3 regions of the Marinobacter sp. LV10R510-11A genome follow, and region 1 is predicted to be linked to each of the others. Evidence: predicted binding sites of a transcription regulator. Region 1 holds the regulator's gene; each other region holds the start of a gene.
The links. The regulator sigma-54, encoded in region 1, starts transcription at its own class of promoters, with help from an activator protein. The targets are predictions, from matches to a motif close to ANTGGCATNNANNTTGCTNT.

Region 1 (10,732 bases):
GGGTGATATCGGCGCCCATGCGGGTTAGTTCCTGCAAGTGCATGAACCGATTCTCGAATACGGTCTCTATGATGGTACCTGTGCCCTCTGCCACGGCGTTCATGGCAGCGAACTGGGCCTGCATATCCGTGGGGAACGCGGGGTAAGGCGCTGTACGAATATTGACCGCTTTCGGGCGCTTGCCTTTCATATCCAGCTCGATCCAGTTGGGGCCAGAGGTGATATGGGCGCCGGCTTCTTCAAGCTTTAGCAGTACAGCGTCGAGAAGATCCGCGCGGGTATCTTTCAATTTTACCCGGCCGCCGGTCGCCGCTGCCGCCACCAGATAGGTACCCGTTTCGATACGGTCTGGTAGTACGTTGTAGTGGCAGCCGTGCAGGCGCTCAACGCCTTCTATTTCAATGGTCGAAGTGCCGTGGCCAGTGATTTTCGCGCCCATAGCAATCAGGCACTCTGCCAAGTCCACGACTTCCGGCTCGCGGGCAGCGTTTTCGAGGATGGTTTTGCCATCGGCCAGCGTTGCAGCCATCAACAGGTTCTCAGTGCCGGTTACCGTCACTGTGTCCATGAAGATGTGCGCGCCTTTTAGGCGCCCATTGCTTTTCGCTCTGATGTAGCCGTTTTCTACCTTGATATCCGCGCCCATCTGTTCAAGGCCTTGGATATGCAGGTTTACCGGGCGGCTGCCGATAGCACAGCCACCAGGCAGTGATACTTCTGCTTCGCCAAAATGCGCAACCAGAGGCCCCAGTACTAGGATGGAGGCACGCATGGTTTTGACCAGCTCGTAAGGCGCGTGGAAATGCTTGATGGTATTGGCGTGAATTTCTACGCTCATTTTCTCATCAATCATCAAATCCACACCCATGCGGCCCAGCAGCTCGATCATGGTGGTAACGTCGTGCAGGTGCGGCAGGTTGCCCACGGTAACCGGTTCATCGGCCAGCAACGTTGCCGCAAGAATGGGAAGCGCGGCGTTTTTTGCACCGGAAATCCGGATTTCACCGTCCAGAGGCTTTCCGCCCCGGATCAAAAGTTTGTCCACAATAATAATCCTGTCGTGTGCGAGCAGTTCAGCCCTGGCGCGCAGCCCATTCAGCCGGGGTAAACGGTTTCGGGTGTAGGGCGTGAATAGTGCCATCCATCATTTGCTGAAATAGCGCTTTATTAATCAGTTGCTGCCGTTTGATGGTCGACAGGCCTTCAAAAACCTCACCTACGACTACCACCATGTAATGGCTACCGTCGATCTGTACCTGCACGTCGCAGTCAGGCAATGCTTCTTTGACCAACTCGGTGACTTGGGCGGCGTCCATAGTAACTCCTCGGGTATTTTTGAAATCAGGGGCGGGATTGTAACCAATCCTCGAGGTTGCTCAAAGCGGCAAGAGAAACAAGGCGTTCTGGCGCCTCTGCGAAAGACAGCGAAATGCCCTGTTTTTTAGCCAACCGACTCCAGCACAGGAGCATAGAGAGAACAGCGCTGAGGGTTGTGGACAAGCCTTGGAGATTAACCACTAGGCTTTTCGGGCTCTCACTGGCTGTTTTGATCAGCCGTTCGCCCTCGGCCCGTAGCGATATAACGGTGTGAACGTCGATTGCGCCGGAAACCAAGAGCACGCCTTGCTTTAACTGCACGCTTGGGGCTTCTGCACTCATGATTTGTTTACTTCATTTTCTAGATTGAAAGATTTCACGGCATCGCTCCACCCGTCAATCACAACCTGAAGCTGCCCGCGGCTTGCTTCCATTTCCTGGGTAAAGCGATCCCGGAATGAAAGGCCTATGTTAACCCCTTCGACAATCACGTTTTCCATCATCCAGTCGCTATCTGCCTTGCGGTACATGGAGTAAGTCACGGAATGGCGGTTGCCAGAGGCCGTAATCACTTCCATCGTCACCGAAGCACGGTTGTCATCCTGCGGATTAATCGTGGCGTCGTTCACTTTGATTTTGAAATCTTCGGCGCTTACCAAAGCTTGGGCGTAGCTGTCGAACAGGCTGCGCTTGAACTTAACGACAAATTCGTCCCGCTGCTCAGGCGAAGTCTGGCGCGCATAGCGCCCCATTACCCGCGCGGCGATCCGGCGAAAATCCACGAAACCGTCTAAAGCATCGTCCATATTTTTGTAGAAAGCTTCCGGATCACGTTCGTAAAGCCCGCGTTCCGCATTAAGCTGATCCACCAGCTGCTGGGTGTTGTCGTCTACGTACTGCAGCAGGTCTTCTTCTGGGCCCGCCTGAGCGGATGCCACACAAAACGCCATCAGGGTCAGTGCGAGAAAAAATCGTTTCGTTAATGCAATCATCTGAGTTCTCCTGCGCTATATCGGAGCCGGTTGAGCGGCTTACTTGCCAGATGCGAAATTGCTGATCAGCCGCTCAATATTCATGGCGGACTGAGTGGAATAAAACGTATCACCAGCTGCGAGAGAGTCCATTTCCCCACCAATGGATATATCAATGTACTGCTCACCCAATAGACCGGATGTACGTATTACTGCAGCGCTGTCGGCCGGAATATTGTCTACGTCGCCATAGATAGACATGGCCACACGCGCTTGAAAGGTTTCTTTGTTCAGGCTGATGGAATCGATACTGCCTACCGTTACCCCCGCCATAGAAACCCGGCCCCGGGGCGTGATGCCGCCGGTGTCGTTAAAATCTGCGTAAATAGTGTAAGTGCTTTCGGCGGATTTTGGCGATAGCCCGCTTACCTGTAGCGCCAAAAACAGCAACGCAGCCAGCCCGGCCAACATAAACAGGCCAACTGTGATATCCGTTTTTCTTTGTGTCATTACCGGCTCCCGGTGTTATCTCGTCAGTCGTTTATTAGAAGTTGCCGAACATTACGGCGGTGAGCACAAAATCTAGCCCCAGCACGGCCAGCGAGGAGTACACCACGGTTTTCGTGGTGGCCGAGCTGATTCCTGCTGATGTGGGTACACAGGCATAGCCTTGGTAAACGGCAATCCAGGCGCACACAAACCCGAATACAACGCTTTTGATCACGCCGTTTACCACGTCGTCCCAGAAATCCACGGAGGCCTGCATGTTGCCCCAGTAGGAGCCTTCAAACACGCCAAGCCATTCTACGCCAACCAGCATGCCGCCCCAGATACCCACTGCAGAGAAGATAACCGCCAGCACCGGCATCGCCAAGAAACCTGCCCAGAACCTAGGCGCAATAACCCGGCGCAAAGGATCTACGCCCATCATTTCCAAACTGGACAGCTGCTCGGTCGCTTTCATCAGGCCAATCTCGGCCGTGAGCGCAGAACCTGCGCGCCCAGCAAACAGCAAAGCGGTTACAACCGGCCCCAGTTCGCGCACAAGAGTAAGCGCTATCATCTGGCCGATCGCCGCTTCGGAGCCGAAATCGCTCAGAATCGTGTAACCCTGAAGGCCCAGCACCATGCCAATGAACAGGCCAGACACCACCACAATGGCCAACGACAACACGCCGACCGAATACAGCTGTTTCAATAATAGAGGAAAGCCGGTTGCCAGGCGCGGAACACCTACCAGCGCGCTCGCCAGAAAGCGGCCGGCGCGACCAAAGGCGATCACGAGACCCACCCCACTGCGCCCGAAGGACGCGACCCAATCGATCACGACACACCTCCCACAAGCCCGAAATCCTCAGCCGCCGCAGCAGATGGGTAGTGGAATGGCACAGGGCCATCCGGATACCCCTGCAAAAACTGCCGCACCTGTTCTGACGGATGTTCCTGCAGCTCGGCTGGCGTGCCGGTACCGATCACTTTTCCGTCGGCAATAATGCATGCGTAATGGCAAATGCTCAGAGACTCTTTTACATCGTGAGACACCAGAACACTGGTAAGCCCCATGGAACTGTTCAGATCACGGATTAATTTTACCAGCACACCCATGGCGATCGGGTCCTGGCCGGCGAATGGCTCATCGTACATGATCAGTTCCGGGTCCATAGCGATACTACGGGCCAAGGCGACACGCCGGGTCATACCACCGGAAAGTTCAGACGGCATCAGTTTGCGCGCGCCCCGTAGGCCGACAGCCTCGAGCTTCATCAGCACAATGTCGTGAATCATGTCTTCAGGGAGCTTGGTGTGTACACGCAAGGGAAAGGCCACGTTCTCGAATACACTCAGATCGGTAAACAGCGCACCGCTCTGGAACAACATGCCCATTTTTTCCCGCAATGAATAAAGTTCCTTGCGGCCCAGCTTCGGCACTGAGTGGCCATCCACGGTCACGTCGCCGGAATCTGGCTGTAGCTGGCCGCCGATCAGTCGCAGCAAGGTAGTTTTGCCGCTGCCGCTGGGGCCCATAATGGCAGTGATTTTCCCACGGGGAATCTCCACGGACACACCGTCAAAAATACGGCGATCAGCGCGGGAAAACACAACGTCCTTCAGTGAAATGTACGAGCGTAAACCCATAGTCCTTACCTTTCAGCTCATAGCCCTTAGCTTTCAGCTCATAGCCCTTAGCTTTCGGCCCATGGCACTTAGTATTCAAAGAGCGGCTACATTATGCCAAGGAGCGCTCAAGCTCAATCGATGGTTCTTAAAATGAATTGATAGCAATGATCAATTGCCGTAACCCGACTGCTCAGCTTGCGGGAAATGTTATACTCCACCAACCTAATCGCAACCCTCTTCACAACCCCGTCTTTTCAAATAGAAGGCGCCAACGAGAAAGCAGGTTCTTCGCCCGATGACTGAATGCAGAACGTACGATTTCCGTAACCCCGCTCTCCAGGCCATCCGCATTGAGCGGGATGCAATCAGCGCCTTGGAAAACCGCATCGACGACCACTTTATACGTGCTTGCGAAGTAATCATGGCATGCAAGGGCCGAGTTGTGGTGACCGGCATGGGAAAATCCGGCCATATTGGCCACAAGATTGCGGCCACGCTTGCCAGCACCGGAACCCCCTCATTCTTTGTTCATCCCGGGGAGGCCAGCCACGGCGACATGGGAATGATTACAAGCCAGGATGTGGTTATTGCTATTTCAAACAGTGGCAACACCAGCGAGGTGGTTACCATTTTGCCACTTATCAAACGCATGGGCGCACCTCTGATCAGCATGACCGGCAACCCCAACTCCACACTGGCAAAAGAGGCGGTGGCGAACCTAGATGTAAGCGTTGAAACAGAGGCTTGCCCGCTCGGCCTAGCACCGACATCCAGCACAACCGCAACTCTGGTGATGGGCGATGCCTTGGCCGTCGCGTTGCTGGAAGCCCGTGGCTTCAGCGCGGAAGATTTTGCATTCTCACATCCCGGCGGCAGCTTGGGGCGCAAACTCTTACTGCGCGTATCGGACATTATGCATACCGGCGACCGCATACCCATCGTAAAAGAGGACACCACACTGAGCGGTGCTTTGCTGGAGATGTCCCGCAAAGGGCTGGGCATGACCACCATTGTGAACGCTACCGGCGCCATGTCAGGCATTTTCACCGACGGCGACTTGCGCCGGACTCTCGACAAAGCGATCGACGTGCACACCACCCCCATGCGAGATGTGATGACACGCAACGGAAGAGCCATTCAGCCTGACCAGCTTGCTGCAGAAGCGCTTAACGTGATGGAAGGCTTGAAAATCAGTGCGCTCCCGGTTGTTGACGCCCAAGGCACTCTAGTCGGTGCCATCAACATGCACGACCTGCTTCGGGCCGGAGTGATTTAAATGGCAGATCTTAAAAACCCATGGGCAGAAAACTGGCCGGAAACTCTGCTCGCCAAAGCTTCGCGTATCAAGCTTGTCGCCCTAGACGTTGACGGCATTATGAGCGATGGCAAGATCTACTTCAGCGCCAAGGGCGATGAAGTGAAAGGCTTCAATATTCTGGATGGGCTGGGACTGAAACAGATTATGGCGGCGGGAATCAACGTTGCCGTCATTACTGGCCGCAGTTCACCGTTGACCGAAAAACGCATGCAAGACCTGGGGATTCCCCATCTAATGCAAGGGCGCGAAGATAAAAAGGTCGCCCTGCAAGAATTGGTGAGCACACTGGGCATACCGCCGGAGGCAATCGCCTATATGGGCGACGACTTGCCTGATTTGCCGGCCATTCGCTACTCAGGCCTTGGCGTAACGGCTCCTAACGGCTATTGGCTGGTGCGCGAGCATGCGGATTACTGCACCCAGGTTACCGGAGGCAATGGCGCGGTACGAGAGTTATGCGACCTGCTGCTGACCGCCGGGGGGCATTTAGACGCCGCCCTAGCGCCCTACCTGGAGCGTTAACCATGGCAGAGAGCGTTAAAAGCAGCCGGATCTCCACGCTGGCCATGGCGAACAGGCCCCGGCTACGCATGCTGGCATTGGCGCTCACTATTGCAGCCACAATGTTCCTGCTGTGGCGAGGCGATGAACCGCCAATGTCCAGCTACAGTGACGCCCGACAGCTTCGGGGCGAAGCAGAACCCGACGGCTTTGTAATCAACAGCAGCTACACGTCGTACGATGAAGCTGGCCACCGCAAGATCGTTTTTACAAGCCCGCGCATCGAACAGTTTGAAGAAGGCAACCTCGCTATTATGGAGTCGCCCAGCGCAGAACTGTTCAGCAAGTCAGAAGAAGGGCCTTGGGTTCTGAATGCCGAGAAAGGCAGCCTACAAAGGGATCAAGACATGTTATTCCTTAGCGGCAACGTTCGTGTGCTACGAACCATTGGTGACCGGGAAGCAACGTTGAATACTGAAAGCCTGACCTTGGACAATCGCAAAGGCACTGTCTATACCGATGATCTGGTAGAAATTACCGACAGCGTTGGCACTACCCGGGCAAAGGGTATGAAGGCGTGGATCGATAAACGCATTCTGGAACTCAATTCCCAGGTGGAAGGACGTTATGAAATCGCTAAATAACTCTATGCGCACGTTACTGGCTGTGATTCTGGCCGCATACCTTGTAAGCCCGGCTTTAGCTTTTGATCTTGATTCTGACATGCCAATTACCGTAGGCGCAGACAGTGCCCGCCTAGACGATGGCAAAGGCATTGCCACCTATACCGGAGCAGTAGAGCTGGTTCAGGGTAAAACCCGCCTGACAGCGGAACGCGTGGTTCTGTACCGCAACGCCGAAGGCCTCAACCGTATTGAGGCAACCGGTTCTCCCGCCCGCTACCAGCAACCGGTCACCAGCGGTGAAGGTGAAACCGATGCCAAAGCCCGAAACATCACTTGGTCTGCCACTGACAAGCAGCTTACCTTTGAGCGGGAGGCGGTGATTGAGCAAAATGGCAACGTATTCCGCGGTGACATTATTCATTACGATACCGAGCAGCGAGTGGTCACCGCAGAAGGCAGCCAAGATACTGGCTCCGGCCCCGGCCGAGTTGAGATGGTTATTCAGCCCCGCAGTGGCAACATCAGCAGCGACTCCAGCAATTAACAGCAGATAACAGTAAGCAGGAATCCGATGGCAGTTCTCAGAGCGAGTAACCTGGCGAAAAGCTATAAGCAGAAAAAAGTGGTCATTGATGTCTCGCTGGAAATTCGCAGCGGTGAGATTGTCGGCCTGCTCGGCCCGAACGGTGCAGGAAAAACCACCTGCTTCTACATGATCGTGGGGCTGGTGAACGCCGATAACGGCCGCATAACCATCGACAGCGAGGACATCACGCCGTTACCTATGCATGGCCGCGCCCGCAAAGGCATTGGCTATCTGCCGCAAGAGGCCTCGGTATTCCGCAAGCTTTCGGTGCGGGATAACATTATGGCGATTTTGGAAACCCGCAAAAACCTAAGCCGGGCGGAGCGTTTGAGCAAGCTCGAGCAGCTGTTAGAAGAGTTCCACATTACCCATATCCGCGACAGCATGGGCATGGCACTGTCTGGCGGCGAGCGGCGTCGGGTGGAAATTGCCCGGGCCCTGGCCATGGAGCCGGCCTTCATTCTGCTTGACGAGCCCTTTGCCGGGGTGGACCCAATCTCCGTGAGTGATATCAAACAGATCATCCGCCACCTGCGGGATAAAGGCATAGGCGTGCTGATCACCGATCACAACGTGCGCGAAACCTTAGATATCTGCGAGAACGCTTACATCGTGTCTGGCGGACATATTATTGCCTCCGGAAACTCCGAGGCGATCCTTGCCAACCAGCAAGTCAAAGAAGTGTATCTTGGCAATGAGTTCCGCTTGTAGCGTCTGCTTTTTGACACGATGAAACACCCGTTCGATTGTTTTGCTGAGCGGGAGCAAGTAAACTCGGCAGAGAACTTGCAAGGGCTTCACCATATGTCGCCAAGTAGCCGACATATAAAGATTTTTTTGGCCGATGCAAGAAATTCCGAGTGGGTAGAGTGACGGATCCTGAGCGATGGTTATGAAAGCCTCATTACAATTAAAGCTGGGTCAGAGCCTAACAATGACGCCCCAGCTGCAACAGGCTATCAAGCTTCTGCAGTTATCAACTCTCGACCTTCAGCAGGAAATCCAGCAGGCCCTGGAATCCAACCCCCTGCTGGAAACCTCTGAAGACGACGACCAGGTTGAAACGCCGTCGGCAGACGATGATCATAATCAAGACAACACCCCCGACGAATCCTCTCCGGATGCGGCTGCTGACGCTGCCAGCTCTGACTGGGATGAGAGCGAAAGTGCCCCCGACTGGCAATCTGAAAACGAAATCCCCGATACGCTTCCCGACGATCTTCCCGTTGATACCGCCTGGGAAGATGTTTACCAGTCCGCCCCTACCCCGGCTGCGCGGAATGACGACGAAAGCGACCACGATTTCGAAACCCGGAACTCTCCAACGGAAACACTCAGGGATCACCTTGAGTGGCAGCTGAACCTCACCACCTTTAACGAGCGCGACCAGGCCATTGCCCACGCGCTGATGGATGCGGTAGACGATCGCGGGTATCTCACCAGCCCTGTTGAGGATATCTACGCAGGCTTAGCCGACGATGCGGATGAAGACCCTCTTGAGATGGATGAAGTGGAAGCCGTTTTACGTCGGCTGCAGTACTTCGACCCGCCTGGGGTTTTTGCCCGCGACCTTCAAGATTGCCTGCTAATCCAACTAAACCAGCTGCCACCCGAGACCCCTTGGCTCGCCCAAGCACGGCTGGTTATCACCCATTACATAAACCTGCTGGGCAATCGCGATTATGCCCAGCTGCTTCGCCGCAGCCGGCTTAAAGAAGACCAGTTACGGGATGTGCTCGCCTTAATTACCAGCCTCAACCCGCAACCCGGCGACATCATTGATCGCACTGAACCGGATTACGTGATCCCCGACGTTATCGTGCGCAAGCACAACGACCGCTGGCGAGTGGAGCTGAATCCTGACATTGCGCCGCGCATACGCGTGAATGCCAGCTATGCTTCATTAATAAAGCGAGCTGATAGCAGCGCTGACAACACCTACCTGCGGGACCAACTGCAGGAGGCGAAGTGGTTTATCAAAAGCCTGCAAAGTCGGAACGAAACACTGCTGAAAGTTGCCACCCGCATTGTTGAATATCAGCAGGGTTTTCTTGACTACGGGGAGGAAGCGATGAAGCCGTTGATTCTCTCGGATATTGCCCAGCTTGTGGAAATGCATGAATCGACCATTTCGCGTGTAACCACGCAGAAATACATGCACACGCCACGGGGTATCTTTGAGCTGAAGTACTTTTTCTCCAGCCACGTCAGCACCGACGAAGGCGGCGAATGTTCCTCTACCGCTATCCGCGCCATGATCAAAAAACTGGTTGCGGCAGAAACACCGAAAAAGCCATTGAGTGACAGCAAGATTGCGGCCATGCTGGGAGAACAAGGAATCAAGGTGGCGCGGCGTACGGTTGCAAAATACCGCGAGGCGATACACATTCCGCCCTCAAACGAACGCAAGCGCCTGGTTTAAACTCGGCATTTTTTACCGACGTATAGGGATTTCGCAGGCACGTTCATGTGCCCGCACATCATACCGGCTCCCCCCGAGCCGGAGTGGATGACAACAGGAGACGTCTATGCAACTCAACATTTCAGGCCATCACGTAGAGCTGACTCCCGCATTAAAAGACTATGTATCCGAAAAATTTGAACGGCTAGAGCGACACTTCGACCATATCAGTAACTGTCAGGTGACTCTGGAAGTGGAAAAAGTTCGTCAGATCGCGGATGCTACGCTCCACGTGGTGGGTGGCGAGATTCACGCAAAGGCGGAGAACGAGGACATGTACGCAGCAATCGACGGGCTCGTCGACAAGCTTGACCGGCAGATCCTCAAACACAAAGAAAAGAGTGTAGACAGGATGCAGGGAAACATCGCCCGCTAGGCGATTGTTTTCAGGCATGTTATCTAATCAGGCTGCGGCACGGGCAACGTGTCGCAGCTTTTTTAACAGAAACACGGTCGATTCATGAGTGACACATCCCTGACAATAGACAACATTCTTGCGCCGGAGCTGACCCTGTGCAAAGTGCCCGCGTCGAGCAAAAAGCGGGTTCTGGAATTCATTGCCGAGCAGATCCACCAGCACAATCCCGCTCTCAGCGAGGGCCAGATTTTCAACAATCTGATCGCCCGTGAGCGACTGGGCAGCACCGGAATCGGCCAGGGAATAGCGATCCCTCACTGTCGCCTAGAGGGGCTCGAAAAGGTTATTGGCGTGCTGATGACTCTGGAAGAAACCGTCGAATTTGATGCTATTGATAACCAACCGGTGGATCTTTTGTTTGCACTTGTTGTGCCCAAAGAAGCCACTAGCGAGCATCTTGAGTTGCTGAGCCAGCT
Region 2 (10,732 bases), 970 kb from region 1:
GAAGACACCTTCGCTCGTCCGATCTATGCCGGTAACGCTATCGCAACGGTTAAGGCCAACGACAGCATCAAGGTTATAACCGTTCGCCCGACAGGTTTTGATCCGGTGGCCGCTGAAGGTGGTTCGGCTTCGGTTGAGCAACTGGACGTTGTAAAAGACGCGGGCCTCTCTTCCTTTGTAAGCGAGCAGAAAGCTAAATCTGATCGTCCTGAACTTGCCAGCGCCGGTATTGTTATCTCCGGCGGTCGTGGCATGCAGAACGGCGAAAACTTCAAAATGTTGGAGAAGATTGCTGATCTGCTGGGCGCTGGTATGGGTGCATCCCGTGCAGCTGTCGATGCTGGCTTTGTGCCAAACGACATGCAGGTAGGCCAGACCGGTAAGATTGTTGCCCCTGATCTGTATGTAGCGGTTGGTATTTCTGGTGCCATTCAGCACTTGGCCGGTATGTCTGATTCCAAGGTGATCGTTGCGATCAACAAGGATGAAGAAGCGCCGATCTTCCAAGTTGCCGATTACGGCCTGGTAGCGGACCTGTTTGTAGCAGTACCGGAACTTGAAGAGGAGCTGAAGAAAGTTCTGTAACTTTCTCTCAGGCAACAAAAAAGGCACCTTCGGGTGTCTTTTTTGTTGCCGCACCATAAACTGTCAGCCAATACGTGTAACACGCCTACAACCCCGGATACATCTGAATGACCATCAGCGCGTTTGAAGCTCTTGCTTGCCCACTCGACGGTTCTGCGCTGCAGAAAAAGGGCCACAATTGGCAATGCGATGCCGGCCACAGTTTCGATATTGCCCGCCAGGGGTATGTTCACCTACTACCGGTACAGAACAAGCGCTCTAAAGATCCAGGCGACAACAAAGAGATGGTCGCAGCGCGTCAACGTTTCCTGAGTACGGGGTACTATCAACCCATCGCCGAGGCGCTCTGCCATGCCGTATTCCCTGAAGGTTTCAGTGAACCATCCATCAGTTGTTTGGATGCGGGATGCGGGGAGGGGTACTACATGCGTTATCTGGCCGATAGCGCACCGCAAAAGACGACGCTCGCCCTGATAGGGCTGGATATATCCAAGTCGGCCGTGTTATCAGCCGCAAAACAGTACAAAAAGTCAGCTTGGGTTGTGGGCAGCAATGCCAACCTGCCTGTATTGCCCGAAACACTGGATCGTATACTGTGCCTGTTCGGTTTTCCCGTGTACGCAGAGTTTGCCCGGGTGCTCAGGCCCGGTGGTGAGGTTGTTCAGATGGATGCCGGGCCAAACCACCTTAAAGAGCTGCGTGAAATCATTTATCCAGAACTAAAAGAGCCTAAAAAAGCCCAGGGAACTGCCCCAGATGGATTCACAAACCTGGGAGCATCCGTTGTTTGCTACAATCTGGCCCTTCCTGACAAAGCCGCCATCAAGGATTTATTGGCCATGACACCGCATCTTTATCGCGCTAACGCGGAGGGCCTGGCCCGCGCCGCAGAGCTCGAATCACTAAACGTTACGGTAGAAGTCACGATCAGGCGCCTCAGAAAGGATTAACGAACCCTTGGGCTACTGATCTTTTTCCGGTGGGTTTTCGGAGGGACCTTTTTTAGTACCACCCGTTTTTCTGCTTTTGTGATAAACAATGTGTCTGCCAAGATGTGAATCGCTTTATTGGTGGTTCGCACTGCATGGTAAACCTGCCTGCTGGCCTGATCGTGGGTTTTCCGGGCTTTAAGCGCGCTCTGGCGAAACTCGTCATCCTTCGTGAAATGATCAACCAAGCTGAACGTCGTATTGGAAATGGCTCTGTGCATCTTTTCGACCGCGCTGGCACTGCCAGACACCGTGTCTTCAAGTAGCTTAGCCCGGTTGCGGATCTCATAAAGATCCATGCGTCGTCTCTGAACGGCACTGTTGGCTGCGATGTGGTGCGAGTTGAGTATCCGCATAAGTGTCCTAGAACGCTGCAACTGCCAAAACGCATAGCATAGGCTACCGAATGCAATCACCAACAAGAGCAGTGTTATGGCGGGCTGAATAGTCACAGTGCAATCCTCTTAGCGATACTCAATGTGCATGTCCACTTCGATTTCTCGCTCCGCAAGCTCTTCTTCCAGCTCTTTCATCACGCCTTGGTAGACCATTTTGCGAACCATTACGGGGAGTTTGTCTGCCATTACCCGAGCAGAGCGCGATTCCCGTTTTGCGACCGCAATCGGGTTGAGTACCTTTAGGATAAGAACCATATCCGGCTCTTTGTCCAGAGCGGATATCTGGTCACCCTCCATCGACTGGGCCATCATGCGGGCGATGATCTTGTGCTGTTCCAATACCTGCCAACACAGAAAGCCGCTAAAAATGGCGAGAAACACACTGAGAATAAGGAGGAAAGTGGTCAATTCATGTCTCCGGGAATTCATCTGATCGGTATTTGTCAGTGTGCCCTATACACCGGGTTGTGCGATTGGCCCTGCCGACGTCGGCAGGGCTGTTAGTGTGCGAAGTTAGACTGCGGGTTCAAAGCTGTTAAGATCGGCCTATTACATGCCTTTATGGAAGGACAGACCATGACAAAACCAGCAAAAACGACTTACGATCTCGTTGTCTTCGGCGCCACCAGCTTCGTTGGCCAGCTACTTACACGCTACTTGTTTGAATCTTACGGTGTGGCCGGTGAAGTGAAATGGGCTATCGCCGGGCGTTCAGAAGCCAAGCTCAACTCGCTGAAGTCTGATCTGGGAACCGCTTCTGGCGACTTGCCAGTGATCCTCGCAGATGCCACCGACGACCAGGCCTTAACGGCAATGTGCGATCAAACCCGCGTGGTTATCTCTACCGTCGGCCCTTACGCTTTATTTGGCGAGCCTCTGGTAAAAGCCTGCGTAACGACTGGCACCGACTACTGCGACCTAACGGGTGAGGTTCAGTGGATACGCCGCATGGTTGAGCGCTACGAAGACCAAGCAAAATCAACAGGCGCGCGAATTGTGCACTGCTGCGGTTTTGATTCCATTCCGTCGGATATGGGCGTGTGGTTCCTGCAGCAACAGGCAGAAAAGACCTTTGGTGAGCCGTGCCAAGACGTTCGTATGCGCGTGAAGGTTGCCAAGGGCGGTATCTCAGGTGGCACCGTTGCTTCAATGATTAACGTAGCCAAAGAGGCGGCAGCCGATCCGAAACTGCGTAAAGAACTGGCCAACCCGTTTTCTATCTGCCCTTCTGAGCACCGCTCAAAGGTGCGCCAGCCAAGCCTGAAAGGGGCCGAATTCGACAAAACATTTAACGTGTGGCTGGCGCCGTTTGTTATGGGGGCGATCAATACTCGCGTGGTGCACCGGTCTAACGCGATGCAGAACGCCCGTTACGGTAAAGAATTCACCTATGATGAAGCCATGATGGCGGGTAGCGGCACCAAGGGCCGCCTTACGGCTTACGGGATTACAGCTGCATTGGCAGGCTTCTTTACGGCATCCGCCATAAAACCTACGCGCTGGTTGGTGGAAAAGTTTGTACCCAAGCCCGGTGACGGTCCGGATCCCGATGCTCAGAAGGCAGGGTTCTATGATCTGCGCTTTGTTGGGCGTACGCAGGACGGCAAAACCATCATCACGAAAGTGACCGGCGATGCCGACCCAGGCTACGGCTCAACCAGAAAAATGCTTGGCGAAGCCGGCATGTGCCTGGCGTTCGATGTACCTGCGGATCAGCCGGGTGGCTTCTGGACGCCCGCATCGCTATTGGATGGCAAGCTGCTGGAACGCCTAACCAGCAAAGCCGGGCTGACGTTCGAGGTGGTTGAAACCCGCTAAAAGCACAGCTTCAGCCCCCGAGCTGAATGACACGGTCGGTGCCAGGAAGGGCATCCGGCCCGTGTGCAAGGCTAATCACCGTTTTGCCTTCCAGCCAAGCATCCATTTGCCGTGTGATCTTCTCTCGTGTGGCCGCATCAACGCCGGTAAATGGCTCATCCAGTATCAGCAAAGGAGCTGCGCTCAGAAGCACCCGCGCAAGGGCAACACGCCGAGCCTCGCCACCGGAAAGCCGGCTACCCGAACTCCCCAGCCAGGTATCTAGTTGATTCCTCTCTGAGGCGAACCGTTCCGCTAGATCAACCCGCTCCAGAATACTCCAAAGATCTGCATCCGTTGCATTGGGAAACCCAAGCAGCAGGTTTGCCCGCAATGTATCTTCAAACAATACGGTTTCCTGAGTGAGATAAGCACATGGAAGGCGGGTGCAGGCGCCGTTTGAAGGATCCAAAAGCCCAGCAAACGAATCTGCAAGCGACGACTTTCCACTCCCGGAATGCCCCAGAATACCCACTCGTTCTCCGGTTCTCACCTGCAGATTAAAGTTCGTAAAAAGCGGCGCGTGCTCGGGATACTTTACCGCAAGGTCGTTAGCCACCAGGGCGGTACCCGGAGGTAGGCTAAACGTGGCCGAGGAATCTGTGGCGTCTGCATCTCGGCAGTCCCGGTTCAGGCGTGCAGCGGAAGCCTGTGTGGCTCCCAGCTTGCCGAAGGCATCGGGCAGCGCGCTGTAGACTTCTGCGAGCCCGAGCAGGGCAATCGGCAGCAAAACCAGCACCGGGCCGGAAATCACCCCAGAGCGAAATAGCTCAAAGCCAGCCCAGAGCGCAAACACCGCAGATATATTAATCAGTAAATGCGAACCGGCCTGATGCCAGCCAATGCGAGAATCCGCTTTTACCTGTGCCGACGATGCCTGATGCGCCTGGCGCAGAAGCCACGCGCCGTGCTTACCTGTGCGACCGGCTGCCGTGAGTTCAGCAAAGCCTTCCAAGTGTTGAATAACCGCCATCCGCAGGGTTTCCTGTTGGTCGCTCTGGCGGGAGGCAATTTTTACGGTGCGCGCATAGGTAGCCAAGGTCGCGATCAAAAAAGCTGCCCCGAGTATCAGGGCGACGCCGCCAGCAACCTGGATATCAAAAAGCACCGCAGCCAGAACACACACAAGCAAGGTCACGAAAGCAGCCAATGCCGCCGGAGCGATCAGGCGAAGATACAGGGTGTCCAGCGCATCAACATCGCTAGTCAGCCTAGAAAGCCACTGAGCGCCCGTTAGTTCGCGCCGTTGGCCACGCCCGGCAGAGGCCAGCTTGCGAAACAGTGCCACGCGTATATCCGTTAGCAACCTCAACACCGTATCGTGGTTGTACAACCGCTCTACATAGCGCGACACCGTGCGAGACACCGCAAAAAACCGGATACCGCCGCCGGGCACATATAAGTTGATGGTGGCCGGTAAACTGGCCGCTAGTAGAACCCCAACCAGTGCTGTCTCTGTGATAAACCAGCCAGATAAAGCAAGCAGCCCAAGCCCCGAGAGTAGGGCGGCCAGCATCAGCAATGCGCCAATAAGAAGCCTTCCGGGGCGCCCATAAATCAACTTCAACCAGGGTTTTAGTTCAGACATCCTTTACCTCCCCACCAGAAATCAACAGTACCCGATTGGCCAGAGCCAGAAGAGCGTAATGATGGGTGGAAAAGATCAGTGTTTTGCCGGCCAGAGCAAACTTGTGCAAAGCTTCCAGTACAAACATTTCACTGTCGGTGTCGAGGCCGGCCGTGGGCTCATCCAGAAGAATTACGTCGTAATCGGCCACGAAAATACGGGCCAGGCTGAGGCGTCGGGCCTGACCGCCGGAAAGCCCTTGGCCATCTTCTGAAACCTTGCTCAAAATGCCGTCTTCACGGCTATCCAACAAGGGCCCAAGACCCACATTCCTCAAAGCGGTTTCGATAGCCACATCCGAAGCATCTGGTGTCGTGAGTCGGAGGTTGTCCGCCCAGGTGCCGTGCACGAGAAAGCCGTTCTGGCCAAGCCAGCCAAAGGCAAAGCTACCCGCCGGCTTACCAAACACGTGAATCTCGCCGCTGTCTGGCGTAAGGAAACCCGCCAGAAGATGTAAGAGCGTGGATTTACCACCCCCCGAGGGGCCGGTCAGCGCGATTACGTCACCTTTAACGATAGTCAGCGATACGTTGTTCAGAATCTCGTGACCTGATCGAAAGGCCAGCGACACAGAGCTCAGCGCAAGTGTCTCGCTGCCCGTGATCGGCTCACTGGCTAAAGACTCAACCCCAACATCGTCGTCGGCGTTCTCGGCGGAACTGACAGGCTCTTGACCACCAAGCCTTGCCAGAATCTCCGCACCGGCGCCAAGAGCTGCGGCGCGGTCATGATAGTACTGGGAGAGCGTTCGCAGCGGCTGAAAAAATTCCGGAGCAAGTAGCAGAATCAAAAGGCCGGAAAAAAGAGTCAAATCCGAAGATGGCCCATAGGAGATATACCCCAGCAGACCAAAGCCGATATAAATGGCGATAACGGCGATGGCCACGGAAGCGAAAAACTCCAAAACCGCCGATGACAAAAATGCGATACGCAGGGTTTTCAGCGTAATCCTGCGGTAATGATCTGATCGCTGCTGAATCACCTCTGCGGCTTGCTCGGTTTGCCCGAACAGCTGCAATGTCGTCAACCCTCGAACCTTATCCAGGAACTGACCAGACAGCCGGCTGATGATCTCAAAGTGTTGCTGGTTCAGTTTTTCTGCGCCCATGCCCACAAGCGCCATGAACAGGGGAATCAGCGGCGCAGACAGAAGCAGGAAAATGCCGGCGAGCCAGTCCAGATAGAATACAAACACCAGAATCATCAGGGGAACAACAAGCGACAGCATCATCTGTGGAAGGAAGCGCGCAAAGTAGCCGTGAAGGGCGTCAACGTGGTCAATCCACTCCCGCGCCAGACTACCAGCAGACGTTTGCCCAAGTACGAGAGGGCCGCTGTTGCGCCAGTGTTGGTGAATCTGTCGGCGGGCAGTGCGACGTACCTGTTCGCTGCACATTGCGGCCAGATGGGTCTGTGCACCCTGTGCAACTGAGCGAAAAACAACGGCCAGAACAAGCCCGATAAAGAGCGGCGCCAGCACAGCGGCTGACGCCTTCTCAATTACACCGAGGTGAACAATCCGCGCCAGAAACACCATCTGGATGATGGTGGCGACGCCAGCCAAGGTGCCGGCCGCAACCGTGCCCTGAATCCAGCGCCGGTTGCCGCTGGCAAGCCCCGATAGCCAACGCCTTACAGCGCCGCTCTCGACCTGCGTTTCGGCCACTTAATGATAGCCCTCGCCAGCTCGTACCTTGCCCCGGAAAACCCAGTAGGTCCAGGCTGTGTAAGTCAGCACAAAAGGAATCACAATCAGCAAACCAATCAACAGGAACATCTGTGAGTTGTAAGCCGACGCTGCGTCCCACAGGGTGTAGTCAGGTGGCACCACATAAGGCCAACGGCTGACTATCAGCCCCAGATAGGTGGTTATAAACAGCCCCATGGTGGCCACGAATGGCATACCTTCTGAACGATTGCGCACTGACCGAAAAATCTGAAACGCACACAGCAAGGTCAGTACGGGCAGTACCCAGATTACACTCAAGTTGCTGAACCAGCGTTCCTGCACCATATCGTCAATGAACGGAGTCCACACGCTGATGATACCGAAGACCACCAGAACCGCTGCGAGCAGAGGCGGGGTAATCTTATAAGCCCATTCCTGTAACCGACCTTCGGTTTTCATGATCAGCCAAGTTGACCCCAGTAGCGCATAACCTGCAAGCAACCCAAGACCCGTGAGAACGGTGAAGGGGGTGAGCCAGTCCAGCGCGCCACCTGTGAATACGCCATTGGCAGTTTCGTACCCCTGAATGTAGGTGCCCACTACCACACCCTGTGCAAACGCTGCCACGGTTGAACCGCCGGCAAAGGCCCAGTTCCACAGATAACGTGAGGTGCGTGCCTTGAAGCGAAACTCAAACGCGATGCCGCGGAAAATCAGACCAGACAGCATCAGGAACACGCCAATGTACAACGCCGGCAGCAAAATGCTGTAGACCAGAGGGAATGCCCCCAAGAGCCCAGCACCGCCGAGCACCAGCCAGGTTTCGTTGCCGTCCCATACAGGCGCAACCGAGTTCATCATCGTATCGCGATCCTGCTCCGACGGGGCGAAGGGGAACAGGATTCCCACGCCCAGATCGAAGCCGTCCATCAATACATACATGATGACGCCAAAACCGATGATGAATGCCCAGATCAATACAAGATCAAACTGTTCCATGATCAATGGCCTCCTTGATTAGCTGGGTTGGTCTTTGAATCATCGTGCAATTCAAAGGGCACATGGCTCGCAGATAGGGGCCGTTTCGGCCGCTCAAACTGGTCGGGTTCATCGTCGTCCTCATCTTCATCTTCAAGCCCAACATAGAGCACGCGCATCAGGTAGTAGACGCCCGCCGAGAACACTAATGAATAAACAACCACGTAACCAATAAGCGTGAACAGGGCCATACCGCCGGTGAGCGAGGGAGTTACACCTTCCGCTTGGGTCATCATGCCGTACACCAACCACGGCGCACGGCCAACCTCGGTCACAAACCAGCCGGCGGTTACCGCAATGAAAGGTGTAATGCTCATAAAACGCATGCCCTGAAGAAACCAGCGAGTGCGCCAGAAACGATCACCGGCCCGCAGAACCAGTCCCGTAAACGCGAACAGAATCATCAGCAACCCAAGGCCAACCATAACCCGGAACGACCAGAACACAATGGCCACCGGTGGCTGCTTTTCCGCCGAAACCTCCGTAAGACCAGGTACTTCGCCGTTCCAGTCGTGAGTCAAAATAAGACTGGCGAGGCCTGGAATACCGATTTCAAACAGATTGCTCTGGCTTTCTTTATCCGGAATGGCAAACAGTAGCAGGGGAACGTTCCGTGAAGTCTCCCAGTTGCCTTCCATTGCTGCTACTTTTGTTGGCTGGTGCTCAAGAGTGTTAATGCCGTGCATATCACCGACCACAAGCTGCATGGGTGCAAGGATTAACAATAACCAAAGGCACATCGACAGAGCTTTGCGGTTGGCCTCTACCTCACGGCCCTTCAGCAGGTACCACGCACTGACACCAGCGACCACGAAACCACCGGTAAGGAAAGACGCAATAACTTTATGGGCAAACCGGTACTGGAATGACGGGTTGAATATAGCCTCACTCCAAGACGTTACATAAAAAACGCCATCCCGCAGCTCGGTACCGGCAGGGGTTTGCATCCAACTGTTAGCGGAGAGAATCCAGAACGAAGAAATAAAGGTACCGGTCGCCACCATAATCGCGGCGAACAGGTGCACACCTGGCGGAACGCGATCCCGACCGAACAGCAGTACGCCGAGAAAAGCTGCTTCGAGGAAGAAGGCCGTAATTACCTCATAGCTCAGCATGGGGCCGAGAAAGTTGGCCGATGCCTGGGCAAAGTTGCTCCAGTTGGTTCCAAACTGGAACGACATCACAATGCCGGAAACCACGCCCATCCCGAAGACAACGGCAAACACCGTAGTCCAGAACGAAGACAGCTTTATCCATACTGGGTTTTTTGTTTTGAAGGAAAGCCCCTCAAGTACCGCAATATAGGAAGCAAGACCGATGGTGAACACCGGAAAAATGGCGTGAAATGACACGACAAACGCGAACTGAATTCGCGATAGGATGAGAGGATCTAGTTCCATAGGAACACTCCGGTAATGATAACGTCACAATAAACGAGCCCAGCAAACCCGTTCAGCCACTGCCTTAGCTTAGATTGTTATTACCGGCAGATAAAAGACATGCTACTGGATATGGTAACAAATCCGATAGGGCAGATTGTCGCACCCATTGATTTAAAACAATTATGGTGAAAAGCATGAGCTTTTACGAAGAACGAATCCTGCCACACATCATAGACCGTGCCTGCTCACTGGGCCAGGTTATGAAACTGCGCAGCCAGCTTGTGCCCCTCGCCAAAGGTCGCGTTCTAGAAGTAGGAATGGGCTCGGGTATTAACCTGGAATTCTACAACCCGGAAATTGTCGAGATGATCTACGGCCTTGAGCCCTCTGAAGGCATGCGACGCAAAGCACAGCCCAATCTCAAGCGTTCGCCAATCCATGTGGAGTGGCTAGGCTTGCCGGGCGAACAAATACCTCTGGAAGACAACAGCGTGGATACCGTTCTGCTTACCTTCACCCTGTGCACCATACCCGACTGGCATAAGGCGCTGCTCCAGATGAAGCGCGTACTAAAGCCCGGAGGCGAGCTCCTGTTCCTGGAACACGGCGAATCTCCCCACGAAAACACCCGAAAATGGCAGCACCGCGTGAATCCGGGCTGGAAAAAACTTGCAGGCGGCTGCCACCTGAACCGGCATATTGCAGACCTGATCCGCCACGCCGGATTTGAGCTGGAGGAGCTAGAAAACCTCTACATTCCGAAAGCCCCGAAAATTACCGGCTATATTTATAAAGGAATCGCACGTAAATCCGAAGCCGGGAGCCACTGATGATGAAAACCATGAGAGCCGTCCTATTCCTGCTAGCAGCCCCCGTTGCACTGAATACCGGTGTAGCGGTTGCCGCTGGAGGTATAGAACGTGGAGAAACCATTGCGACACAGGGCAATGGGGCAGGTGCTTTAGCTTGCGTTACCTGTCACGGACCTGAAGGCAAAGGTAACAGTGCTGCCGGGTTCCCGGACATCGCAGGCCTAAGTGCCGAATATCTGGGTAAGCAGCTTCATGACTATGCCAAAGGAACGCGCAAAAACCCTATCATGAAGCCTTTTGCTTCAGCGTTATCTGAAAACGACATTCAGGCGGTAGCAGCTTACTATCAGAGCCTTGAGTCACCGGCCTCGGCTG
Region 3 (10,732 bases), 430 kb from region 1:
GTCAGCCGTTTGCGAAAGAACCCTGAATCGTCAACGACCAGGACAGACACTGTCATCCGTTTCTCCTATCGAAAATCCTTTGTCCCTCAGAGCTCCGCTTTAATAGAGAGCTTTCAGCCTTAACAGAAAGCTCTCAACTGTAATGCTGCAGCAGACTAGGAACATCAATAATAAGTGCAATACGGCCATCGCCGGTAATCGTCGCGCCAGCCATACCCGGCGTTCCCTGAAGCCCCCGACCAAGCGGCTTAATCACCACTTCTTCCTGGCCAACCAACTGATCTACAACAAAACCAACCTGGCGAGTCCCCATGGAAACAATGACAACATGCCCGTTTTTAGTGTTGCCCGTGTCCGTAGAACCCTTAATCAACCAGCGTTTTACATGGAACAGTGGAAACACCTTGTCGCGCACAACAACACACTCGCGGCCATCCACAATGTTGGTGCGAGTCAGATCCAAGTGGAAAATCTCCACCACGCTCACCAGTGGCAGCGCGAAAGACTGATCACCCAACATAATCATCAGCGTTGGCATAATAGCCAGAGTCAGAGGCACTTTAATGATGATGCGAGAGCCCTTCCCCAAGGCTGAAACAATGCTGAGCTGGCCGTTGAGCTGGTTGATTTTGGTTTTCACCACATCCATGCCTACGCCCCGACCCGAGACGTCAGAAATCTGCTCCTTGGTGGAGAAGCCAGCAGCGAAAATTAGATTGAAACACTCTGTCTCGGTGAGGCGGTCAGCGGCATCTTGATCGTAAATCCCTTTCTCTACCGCTTTACGGCGTAGCACTTCGGGGTCCATGCCAGCGCCATCGTCATCGATGGACAGAAGAATATGATCCCCTTCCTGTTCTGCAGAAAGGGTAACCGTACCCTGCCGCGGCTTGCCGGCTTTTTCGCGTACATCCGGTGCTTCAATACCGTGATCGACAGAGTTGCGAACCAAGTGAACGAGTGGGTCTGAAAGGGCCTCGACGAGGTTTTTGTCGAGATCCGTATCCTCCCCGTGCATAACCAAGGCCACTTCTTTTTTCAAGCTCCGGGCAAGATCGCGAACAACACGCGGGAAGCGGCCGAATACCTTCTTGATTGGCTGCATCCGGGTCTGCATGACCGCAGCCTGAAGATCCGTGGTCACCACATCCAGGCTGGAAACCGCCTTGTGCATGTGCTCGTCTTCACTGTCGGAGCCAAGGCGCTGGAGCCGGTTACGCACCAATACCAGCTCACCCACCATGTTCATGATGTCGTCTAGGCGTTTGGTATCGACGCGTACGGTCGTTTCCGCCGCTGGCGCTGACTCTCTGGCGGGTGCTTTCGCCGCTGGTTTTACTTCAACCTTTTTCTCAGGCTCGGCCTTCGCGGGTTTAGCTTTCTGCGGCGGAGGATTCGCAGGTTTGCTACCGGAATCTTCAGTTGTAGGGCTTCCGCCCTTGCCATGAAGCTCGTCCAACAGGTTTTCAAATTCGTCGTCGGTGATCAGCTCGCCATCACTGCCCGCGGCCGGTTTAGCGGCCTCTGTGGCTTTGGTATTTTCGTCGGCAGCCGCTTGCGCCGCAAACTTGCCTTTGCCGTGCAGTTCATCCAGTAGAGCTTCAAACTCATCATCGGTGATGTCATCACCGGAATCACTGCCAGCCCCGTCGTTATTGCCCGCAGGTTGTTCGGTCGCCGGGCTCTTGCCAGCCCCGGAAATAGGCGCTTCTCCATGGAGGGCATCCAGCAGTTGCTCAAATTCGTCGTCGGTAATATCGCCGCCGTCCTGAGCATCTTCACTTGGCTCAGGGGTGTCGGTAGGTTCAGCGGCGGCAGCCTGGGGCTGGGCAAGGGCATCTAATGCGGCAATCAACTCGTCAGGCGCGGCGACAAGCTCTTCACCAGTACGCACCTGATCAAACATAGCCTTCACGTGATCCAGAACTTCCAGAACAACGTCCATTAGCTCCGAATCCACCGCACGCTTATGATTGCGCAGGATGTCGAACACGTTCTCGGCTGAATGGCAGCAGCTAACCAGCGCATCCAGCTGCAGAAAGCCTGCTCCACCCTTTACGGTATGAAACCCACGAAATATGGCGTTCAGCAGATCGCTGTCATCCGGATGTTGTTCAAGATCAACAAGCTGTTCAGACAGCTTCTCGATAATCTCCCCGGCTTCTACAAGGAAGTCCTGCAGGATCTCATCATCGGCATCAAACGCCATGGGTTAACCTCATATATTCAGAAACCGAGACTGGACAACAGGTCGTCTACGTCGTTTTGTCCCGAGACTACATCTTCACGCTCTTCAGCCTTCATCTGAGGCCCTACACCCTGCTCGGCAGACACTTCGTGGCTATCAATCTGATGCACCGTGCCGGTGAGCTGATCAACATGGCTGGCCATGACCACTAGGCTGAGCATCTGCTCTTCCACTTCTTTTACCAGCGCAGTAACGCGCTGAATCACTTGGCCTGTCAGATCTTGGAAATCCTGCGCCAACAGAATCTCGGACAGGCTGCTGTAAATAGTGTCCGCATCCTTAGTGACGCTCAGAAAAAACGCGTCGATACGCCCATAAAGTTCACGGAATTCAGCTGGCTGCATCTCGCGACGACGCAGGCGCTGCCATTCTTCCCTTAATGAAGTCGCTTCGTCGCGCACTACGTGGGCCAGTGGCATGCTTTCTTCAACCAGATCCATGGTGCGATTGGCAGCCTGGCCAGTCATTTGAACAACGTATGCCAACCTGTCTGACGCGTCTGTCATCACCGACAAAACTTCTTTCTGCTCTTGGCTGCGCGGAACTATCTGGAAGTTGCGGATTGCCTCATGCAGTGTTCGGGTCAGGCGGCCAACTTCGCGATAAAGACTTTGGTCTCTGACGTCGCTCAGCTCATTGATCAGGCTCATGGAGCGGGCATAATCCCCGCTTTCAACGCTTTTCACGAGCTCTGCAGCCTGCTGCCGGAGCTTTTCAGTTACCTCTGTCTCAAGACCTCGGTGGTCTTTCTTGTCATCACTCATACGAGCCGTCCGATAGCTGTTTACTGGATTCGCTCAAAGATTTTCTCGATTTTATCTTTGAGAACGGCGGCCGTAAAAGGCTTTACAACATAGCCATTCACGCCAGCTTGAGCAGCGGCCACAATCTGATCGCGTTTGGCTTCGGCGGTAACCATCAAGACAGGGAGGGTTTTCAGATTTTCATCAGCCCGCACCGCTTTGAGCAGATCAAAACCGGACATTCCGGGCATGTTCCAATCTGTCACCAAGAAATCGTACTTACCGCTTTTAAGCATGGGCAAAGCGGTATTGCCGTCATCCGCTTCATCAACGTTGGTGAAGCCCAGATCACGGAGCAGGTTCTTAATAATCCGTCGCATTGTGGAGAAGTCGTCCACAATGAGAATTTTCATGTTCTTGTCCAAAGGGACCTCCAGTTAGTAACATCCGTTAGCTGTCAGTTTCGTTGCGCCATTCCGAAAGCCGGCCACGCAGCCGCAACGCCGCTTGGCTGTGTATCTGGCTGACTCTGCTTTCACTGACGCCAAGCACTGCGCCAATTTCCTTGAGGTTCAGTTCTTCCTGGTAATACAAGCTCAGTACAAGCTTTTCCCGCTCTGGAAGCTGCTCTATTGCGGCAGCTAGACTGCTTCTAAATGCATCAGAAGACAGGTCATCCAACGGATTATCACTGGTCTCTAATTCTTGTATCGGCAGCTCTCCGGATTCATTGAGCTCATCAAGGCTAAAAAGTCGCCCACTGTTAGTATCGGACAGAGTGGCATGGTATTCAGAAAGCTCCATGTCGAGCTCTTCGGCCACTTCTACGTCCTGGGCTTCACGGCCTTCGCGATCCTCAACAGCCTTGATAGCGCGGGCTACACGACGTGCATTCCGGTGAACGGAGCGTGGGACCCAGTCGCCTTTACGAATTTCATCCACCATGGCACCACGAATGCGTATGCCAGCATAGGTTTCAAAGGTTGCGCCTTTGGTTGCGCTGTAGCGTTGGGCGGCTTCTAGCAGCCCGATCATTCCAGCCTGCATTAGGTCGTCTAGCTGTACCGAAGCCGGCAGCCGCGCCAAAAGATGGAGCGCAATTTTCTTGACCAGGAGCGCGTGCGTCTCAATGAGCTCTGAGGGACTTTTCACGCCTGACTGGTGGTAGATTCCCAGGTTTTTCGCCAATGTCATGCATCCGGTTTTGTTTGACGGGATCCGTTTCAGACTTCGACGAGCCGCTCCACAAAAAACTCTAAGTGTCCGCGGGGAGATGAAGGCAGCGGCCAGCTCTCAACCTTGTCAGCCAACGCTTTGATCGCAAGTGAGGCTTTGGCCCGGGGATAAGCATCCAGCACCGCCCTCTGGCGCTGAACCGCTTTCTTCACAGCTTCGTCGTAAGGCACCATACCCACATACTGTAATGCCACATCTAGGAAGCGCTCAGTCACTCGGGTAAGTTTTTCAAATAGATGGCGGCCTTCCTGCTCATTGCCCACCTGGTTGGCAAGGATGCGGAAGCGGTGGGTGCCGTAGTCACGATTCATCAATTTAATGAGGGCGTAGGCGTCGGTAATGGATGTTGGCTCATCGCAAACCACCAGCAGCAGTTCTTGAGAGGCCCGCAGAAAGCTCACAACCGACTCTGAAATACCGGCAGCGGTATCTACAATCAACACATCGATTTGATCACCCAGTTCGCTGAACGCGTTGATCAGCCCCGCGTGTTCCATGGAGCTGAGCTGAGTCATACGCTGAGTGCCGGACGAAGCCGGAACAATCTTGATGCCACACGGCCCATCCACCAGAACGTCCCTGAGATCGCATTTGCCCGCTAGGACATCCTGCAGGGTGTTGTTAGCCGTGACGCCAAGCAGCACATCAAGGTTACCAAGACCAAGGTCGGCATCGAGCAAAACAACACGACGACCCTTCTGGGCCAGAGCGATGCCAAGGTTGACCGAAATATTACTCTTGCCAACCCCGCCTTTGCCGCCGGAAACCGCTATTACCTGTACCGGATGTGCTTTGCTCATACTATTTATTATCTCTTGCCACGTTTAGCCGGATTTCATTTATAGCCGGGTATAACTTCGATATTCAGAGCCTTAGGCCATTTCGCGCGGGCGCTCTGTGCCAGGCACTCTCTGTGCAGCTGCCTGTTGCTGAAGCATTTTCAGGCGCTCGACCGCCAAGCGTACAAGCGGAACAGCTTCAGCATGATGCAGATCTCCCGGGATCTTCTGCCCATCTGTGTAATAAGCCACCGGCAACCCGGTTTCCATCACAAAGCCCAGAGATTCGCCTAGAGTTAGGCCTTCGTCAATTTTCGTTATCACGCAGCCCGTTAGATTAGCCATCTTATAGCAATGCCAGACGGATTTCATAATACGCGGCTGGCTGGTTGCGGAAACTACTAGGTGCGTGCGCACGTTGTGGTGACTGCGGGCCAGCTCTGTCAGCTGCTCCTGATAGCCTTTGTCAGAACTGGTTAGCCCTGCCGTATCAATTAGTACCAGATGGCGGTCCGACAACTCATCAAGAATATCATCCAGGGTGTTGCTTTCGTCCACCACCCGAACTGGTACGTTCAGAATGCGACCAAACACGAAAAGCTGCTCATGCGCCGCAACCCGGTAACGGTCTGTGGTGACCAGTGCCACGGAATCGGCGCCGTACTTCAGTACATAACGGGCGGCCAGCTTGCCAATTGTGGTGGTCTTGCCGGAACCCGTGGGGCCGACCAACGCATAAACACCGCCTTCGTCTAGCCACTCTTGGTGGGGCGTGCGTAAGCCGGTGACGAGCATTTTCAAGGACTGTTTCCAGCCATCATCCAGCTTTCCGCCCTTGTGGCGACGGGAAAGCGAGCCTGCCAACTCCGAGCTCAGGCCAAACTCTTGCAACCGTTCTGCTAGCCGTTGCTGAACCGCACTGACGCCGGTTTTTGCTGGCTCACTATGCTGGCCACTCATGAGATCCCGCAATGAGCTGATTTCTGCACGCATGCGAGCAAGCTCATCGGAATAGTCTGTATGACTGCTGACGCCAGAAGAAACCGGCTCATCAAAACTGCCATTCACCGCTTGGTGCAAATCTGCAAATGACGCTTCAGAATAGCCCTGGCTTCGCTCGGCCCGATTTTCGCGCACGTCACGAATGCGGGAACGGGAGCGGCTTAGCTCATCTTCCAGCCGGCGGTGACGCTCTGCCTGCATTTCAGCAAGGCGAGCACCATTGGTGGCTTCGCTGGCCTCCTCGCCCAGACTCTGCCGCGCCATATTTTCGTCATAATCCAGTGCCGTAACAATTTCAACGCCATCGTCTACCCGGCGGTTAGAAAGGATGACAGCATCGGGACCCATCTGTTCACTGACTTGCTTCAGTGCTTGGGCCATGCTTTTGGCAAAAAAACGTTTCACTTTCATGATATTGCATCCTCCACCGGCAACGCTGTACCCGCGCTGTCCGTTCTTTCATCCGCGTGCTTATTGGCCCACGGACGCCACGATCGTAATTTGCTTGTTATCCGGTATTTCCTGGTAGGAGAGCACGTGCAGCCGCTCCACACCGAAACTTGCAAACTTTGCGAGCACCGGCCTTAAGGGGCCAGATACCAGCAGGATGGCGGGTTTACCAAGCACTTCCTGGCGCTGAACGCTGTCTTGCAGAGAGCGCTGCAGCTTTTCCACCATATTCGGCTCCAGAACCATGCCTATATCCTCCTGGCCGCCAGATTGTTGACTCTGCTGAACAGACTTAAGCAATAACTGTTCCAGATCTGGATCTAAGGTAATAACAGGTATCTCCGGATCACTGCCACAGATGCTCTGAATAATCATCCGTCGCAGCGCCTGACGCGCCACAGTGGTCAGCAGCCTTGGGTCCTGACTCTTGGGGTGCACGTTCACCATGGCTTCGGCAATGGAGCGCATATCCCGAATGGGCACCTCTTCTTTGAGCAGGTTCTGCAGCACCTTCAACAGCAGGCTGATGGACATCGTGGTTGGCACCAGCTCTTCCGCCAGCTTAGGCGAAGCTTTTTCCAGCTGATCCAGCCATTTTTGAACTTCTTCGTGGCCCAACAATTCATGAGCATGTTTTTGCAGTACCTGGTTCAGGTGCGTAGCCACCACGGTGCTGGCATCCACCACCGTATAACCCAGCGTTTGGGCTTGGTCTTTTTTCTCTGGCTCAATCCAGCTCGCATCCAGACCAAAGGCGGGGTCCTTGCCTTCAATACCTTCTATTTTTCCGAACACTTGGCCTGGGTCGATTGCCAACTCGCGGTCGGGGTGAATGTCTGCCTCTGCGATGGTTACGCCCATCAACGTGATGCGGTACACATTGGGCATGAGGTCCAGGTTGTCGCGAATGTGTACGGAGGGCATAAGGAAGCCCATGTCTTGCGACAGCTTTTTACGCACGCCCTTTATACGGCTTAACAGTTGCCCACCCTGGGATTTATCAACCAGTGGTATAAGGCGGTAGCCGACTTCTAACCCGACGATATCCACCGTTGCCACGTCGTCCCAACCCAGCTCCCGGGTTTCTCCCGGCGCAGGTAACTGGCGGCCGGGGTCGCCACCGGCATCACCGGCCAGCGGTGCATCACGGCCCCCAGAGCCGGCCAGAGCACCGGCGCCTCGACCGGGGAACGCACCTCCATCTTCCACGGTCTGCCTATCTTTATTCCAGATAAACCAAGCGCCTGCGGCAGCGAGACCCCCAAGCCCAAGAAATGCCACATGGGGCATCCCAGGAATCAAGCCCAGGAGAATAAGAATGCTCGCCGCAATCGCCAGAGCCTTGGGCGCATTGAACAGCTGCTGAAGAATCTGCCCGCCCATATCCTGGCTGGTACTCACCCGGGTAACCATGATCGCAGCAGAGGTAGAAAGCAGCAGTGACGGAATCTGGGCAACCAAGCCATCACCTATGGTGAGCAGCGCGTAGCGCTCCATGGCGAGGCCGAAATCAAGGTCGTGCTGGAGCATACCAATGGCGACACCCCCAATAATATTGATGGCCAGTATCAACAGGCTAGCAACGGCATCACCCTTCACAAACTTGGAGGCACCGTCCATGGAGCCGTAGAAATCTGCCTCCTGTGCTATATCCTCACGCCGGAGCTTGGCTTCATCCTGATTAACCAGGCCCGCGTTCAGATCGGCATCAATAGCCATCTGCTTGCCCGGCATTGCATCTAGGGTAAACCGTGCGCTTACCTCCGAAACCCGGCCCGCACCTTTTGTGACCACCAGGAAGTTAATGATCATCAAAATGGCGAACACCACCAAGCCGACCGCGTAGTTGCCACCGATCAGAACCGCACCAAAAGATTCGATAACCTTACCCGCAGCATCGCCCCCCTCGTGCCCTTCCAGCAGCACAATCCGGGTAGAAGCCACGTTGAGCGCCAGGCGCAACAGGGTTGCCACCAGCAACACGGTTGGGAAGGACGCAAATTCCATCGGCCGCAGTGCGTAAACGCACACAAGCAGAATGACAATCGAGAGCGTAATGTTGAACGTGAAGAATACGTCCAACAAAAAGGCGGGCATGGGCAGTATCATCATGCCCAACAAACCCATCAACATAATGGGTACGCCGAGGTTGCCACGCGTCAGGAATTTGACGTTATTAAGGAGTAAAGCTTTGTCCATACCCTAAGCATCTCCGATTCACTGTTTCTGAAGGCGTTTTGAAGGTCGAGATTCTGACGCCAACGTGTCTTTCACTGTGTTACCGCAAGATCCATACCACTGTGTTCCGTTTTTCGTTCGAGAGGTGGCTTGGCCTGCCTGACTCACCTTGTAAGATGCGGTATCCTTGCGCCGCTTAAAAGCGATACTGAATCCCACAACCCCAGACCCAAAAACAGGTGAGCCCATGCCGATCCACGAGGTAAAACACCCCCTGATTCAACACAAACTCGGCCTAATGCGCCGTGCCGACATCAGCACTAAGAACTTCCGTGAACTGGCACAGGAAGTCGGCGCGCTGCTCACCTACGAAGCCACGAAGGATTTCAGCCTTCAAGAAAAGACCATTGAGGGCTGGGCCGGGCCGGTGACTGTGGAACAGATCCACGGCAAGAAAATCACCATCGTCCCCATCCTGCGGGCAGGCCTGGGTATGTTGGATGGGGTTCTGAGCCTGATTCCTGTAGCAAGAGTAAGCGTGGTGGGCCAGATTCGTGATGAGGAAACTCTGGAAGCCAGCACCTATCTGGAAAAGCTGGTCGGTGAACTAGACCAGCGTATGGCGCTGATCGTTGACCCGATGGTTGCCACAGGTGGTTCGATGATTTCCACCATCGACGTACTCAAGAAAGCCGGCAGCACTGAAATTCGTGCGCTGGTGCTGGTGGCGGCGCCAGAAGGCATTAAGAACGTGCTAGACAAGCACCCTGATGCGTCCATCTATACAGCGTCTGTAGACGACTGCCTGAATGAGAAAGGCTATATCCTGCCCGGGCTTGGTGACGCCGGCGACAAAATATTCGGCACCAAGCAAAAGGACGTTTGATCATGGAAGACCATACTAACGACTCAACTTGGAAACAGGCGCTCGCTGGCTCACAAATGCTGCTTGTGGCCTTTGGCGCACTGGTGCTTATGCCACTGCTCACCGGCCTCGACCCCAACGTTGCGCTCTTTACCGCTGGCCTTGGCACGCTGATTTTTCATATTGTAACCGGGGGTCAGATTCCGATCTTCCTGGCCTCATCCTTTGCGTTTATCGCACCGGTTATTGCTTCCAAGGGTAGGTTCGGCCTTGAGGAAACCATGGGCGGGCTGATGGCTGCGGGTATTCTTTATATCCTGCTTAGCGGCGCAATACGGCTGCGCGGCACCGGCTTTGTAACGCGCCTGCTGCCCCCTGTGGTTATCGGGCCGGTTATTATGGTGATTGGCCTAGGGCTGGCGCCACTCGCGGTACATATGTCTTCGGGCCGCACCGGCGATGGGAGCGTGCAGCTAATCCCGCAGAACACGGCACTTTGGATTGCGATGATCTCGCTGACCGTGACCATTGTTGCGTCAGTCTGGTCCAAGGGTATCTTCCGGCTGATTCCGATCATGTTTGGTGTGATTGTCGGTTATATCCTGTCCGCTTTCGCAGGCATTGTTGATACCACCCCGATTCAGCAGGCGGCCTGGCTCGCGGTTCCCAACTTTGTGGCACCTGAGTTCAGCTGGGGCGCCATCCTGTTCATGATTCCGGTTGCCATTGCGCCGGCGATTGAGCATATCGGCGACATTCTGGCGATTGGCAATGTTACCCGCAAAAACTATCTCGAGAAGCCGGGCCTGCACCGCACGCTCCTAGGCGATGGCCTGGCTACCAGCGCTGCGGCTTTGCTAGGCGGGCCACCCAACACGACTTACTCTGAGGTGACCGGCGCGGTGATGCTAACCCGTAACTTTAACCCGAAGGTGATGTGGTGGGCTGCTTGCACTGCCATCGTGCTGGCCTTTGTGGGCAAATTCGGCGCGGTTCTGCAAACGATTCCGGTGCCGGTTATGGGCGGCATTCTGTGCCTGCTGTTCGGTTCCATTGCAGTGGTGGGTATGAGCACGCTGATTCGACACCAGGTGGATCTATCCCAGGCACGGAATCTGGTTATCGTGGGTGTGACGCTGGTGTTCGGTATCGGCGGCATGGTTCTCGGCCACCTTGAGGGTATCGCGCTGTGTGCGGTGGCCGCCATTATTCTGAACTTGGTACTCCCCGG

Region 2: the regulator sigma-54 is predicted to act here: its motif matches at 2,513-2,532, upstream of CPH80_RS04240 (saccharopine dehydrogenase family protein).
Region 3: the regulator sigma-54 is predicted to act here: its motif matches at 8,739-8,758, upstream of flhA (flagellar biosynthesis protein FlhA).

Annotation. Positions count from the first base shown of each region.
Region 1 covers NZ_LT907980.1:4,357,188-4,367,919, reverse strand. Annotated here, with positions in the region: gene murA (UDP-N-acetylglucosamine 1-carboxyvinyltransferase) at 1-1,045, opposite strand, end outside; gene CPH80_RS21065 (BolA/IbaG family iron-sulfur metabolism protein) at 1,074-1,316, opposite strand; gene CPH80_RS21060 (lipid asymmetry maintenance protein MlaB) at 1,342-1,659, opposite strand; gene CPH80_RS21055 (phospholipid-binding protein MlaC) at 1,656-2,309, opposite strand; gene mlaD (outer membrane lipid asymmetry maintenance protein MlaD) at 2,349-2,798, opposite strand; gene mlaE (lipid asymmetry maintenance ABC transporter permease subunit MlaE) at 2,833-3,615, opposite strand; gene CPH80_RS21040 (ATP-binding cassette domain-containing protein) at 3,612-4,424, opposite strand; gene CPH80_RS21035 (KpsF/GutQ family sugar-phosphate isomerase) at 4,702-5,682, shown strand; gene CPH80_RS21030 (KdsC family phosphatase) at 5,683-6,246, shown strand; gene lptC (LPS export ABC transporter periplasmic protein LptC) at 6,249-6,869, shown strand; gene lptA (lipopolysaccharide transport periplasmic protein LptA) at 6,853-7,395, shown strand; gene lptB (LPS export ABC transporter ATP-binding protein) at 7,423-8,148, shown strand; gene CPH80_RS21010 (RNA polymerase factor sigma-54) at 8,330-9,859, shown strand; gene hpf (ribosome hibernation promoting factor) at 9,966-10,274, shown strand; gene ptsN (PTS IIA-like nitrogen regulatory protein PtsN) at 10,359-10,732, shown strand, end outside.
Region 2 covers NZ_LT907980.1:886,203-896,934, forward strand. Annotated here, with positions in the region: gene CPH80_RS04220 (electron transfer flavoprotein subunit alpha/FixB family protein) at 1-585, shown strand, start outside; gene CPH80_RS04225 (putative RNA methyltransferase) at 693-1,535, shown strand; gene CPH80_RS04230 (hypothetical protein) at 1,532-2,026, opposite strand; gene CPH80_RS04235 (hypothetical protein) at 2,039-2,380, opposite strand; gene CPH80_RS04240 (saccharopine dehydrogenase family protein) at 2,549-3,790, shown strand; gene cydC (thiol reductant ABC exporter subunit CydC) at 3,801-5,417, opposite strand; gene cydD (thiol reductant ABC exporter subunit CydD) at 5,410-7,122, opposite strand; gene cydB (cytochrome d ubiquinol oxidase subunit II) at 7,123-8,124, opposite strand; gene CPH80_RS04260 (cytochrome ubiquinol oxidase subunit I) at 8,127-9,563, opposite strand; gene CPH80_RS04265 (class I SAM-dependent methyltransferase) at 9,740-10,375, shown strand; gene CPH80_RS21955 (c-type cytochrome) at 10,375-10,732, shown strand, end outside.
Region 3 covers NZ_LT907980.1:351,211-361,942, reverse strand. Annotated here, with positions in the region: gene CPH80_RS01835 (protein-glutamate methylesterase/protein-glutamine glutaminase) at 1-56, opposite strand, end outside; gene CPH80_RS01830 (chemotaxis protein CheA) at 134-2,209, opposite strand; gene CPH80_RS01825 (protein phosphatase CheZ) at 2,227-3,012, opposite strand; gene cheY (chemotaxis response regulator CheY) at 3,033-3,416, opposite strand; gene CPH80_RS01815 (RNA polymerase sigma factor FliA) at 3,442-4,185, opposite strand; gene CPH80_RS01810 (MinD/ParA family protein) at 4,215-5,027, opposite strand; gene flhF (flagellar biosynthesis protein FlhF) at 5,100-6,419, opposite strand; gene flhA (flagellar biosynthesis protein FlhA) at 6,480-8,657, opposite strand; gene upp (uracil phosphoribosyltransferase) at 8,884-9,522, shown strand; gene CPH80_RS01790 (uracil-xanthine permease family protein) at 9,525-10,732, shown strand, end outside.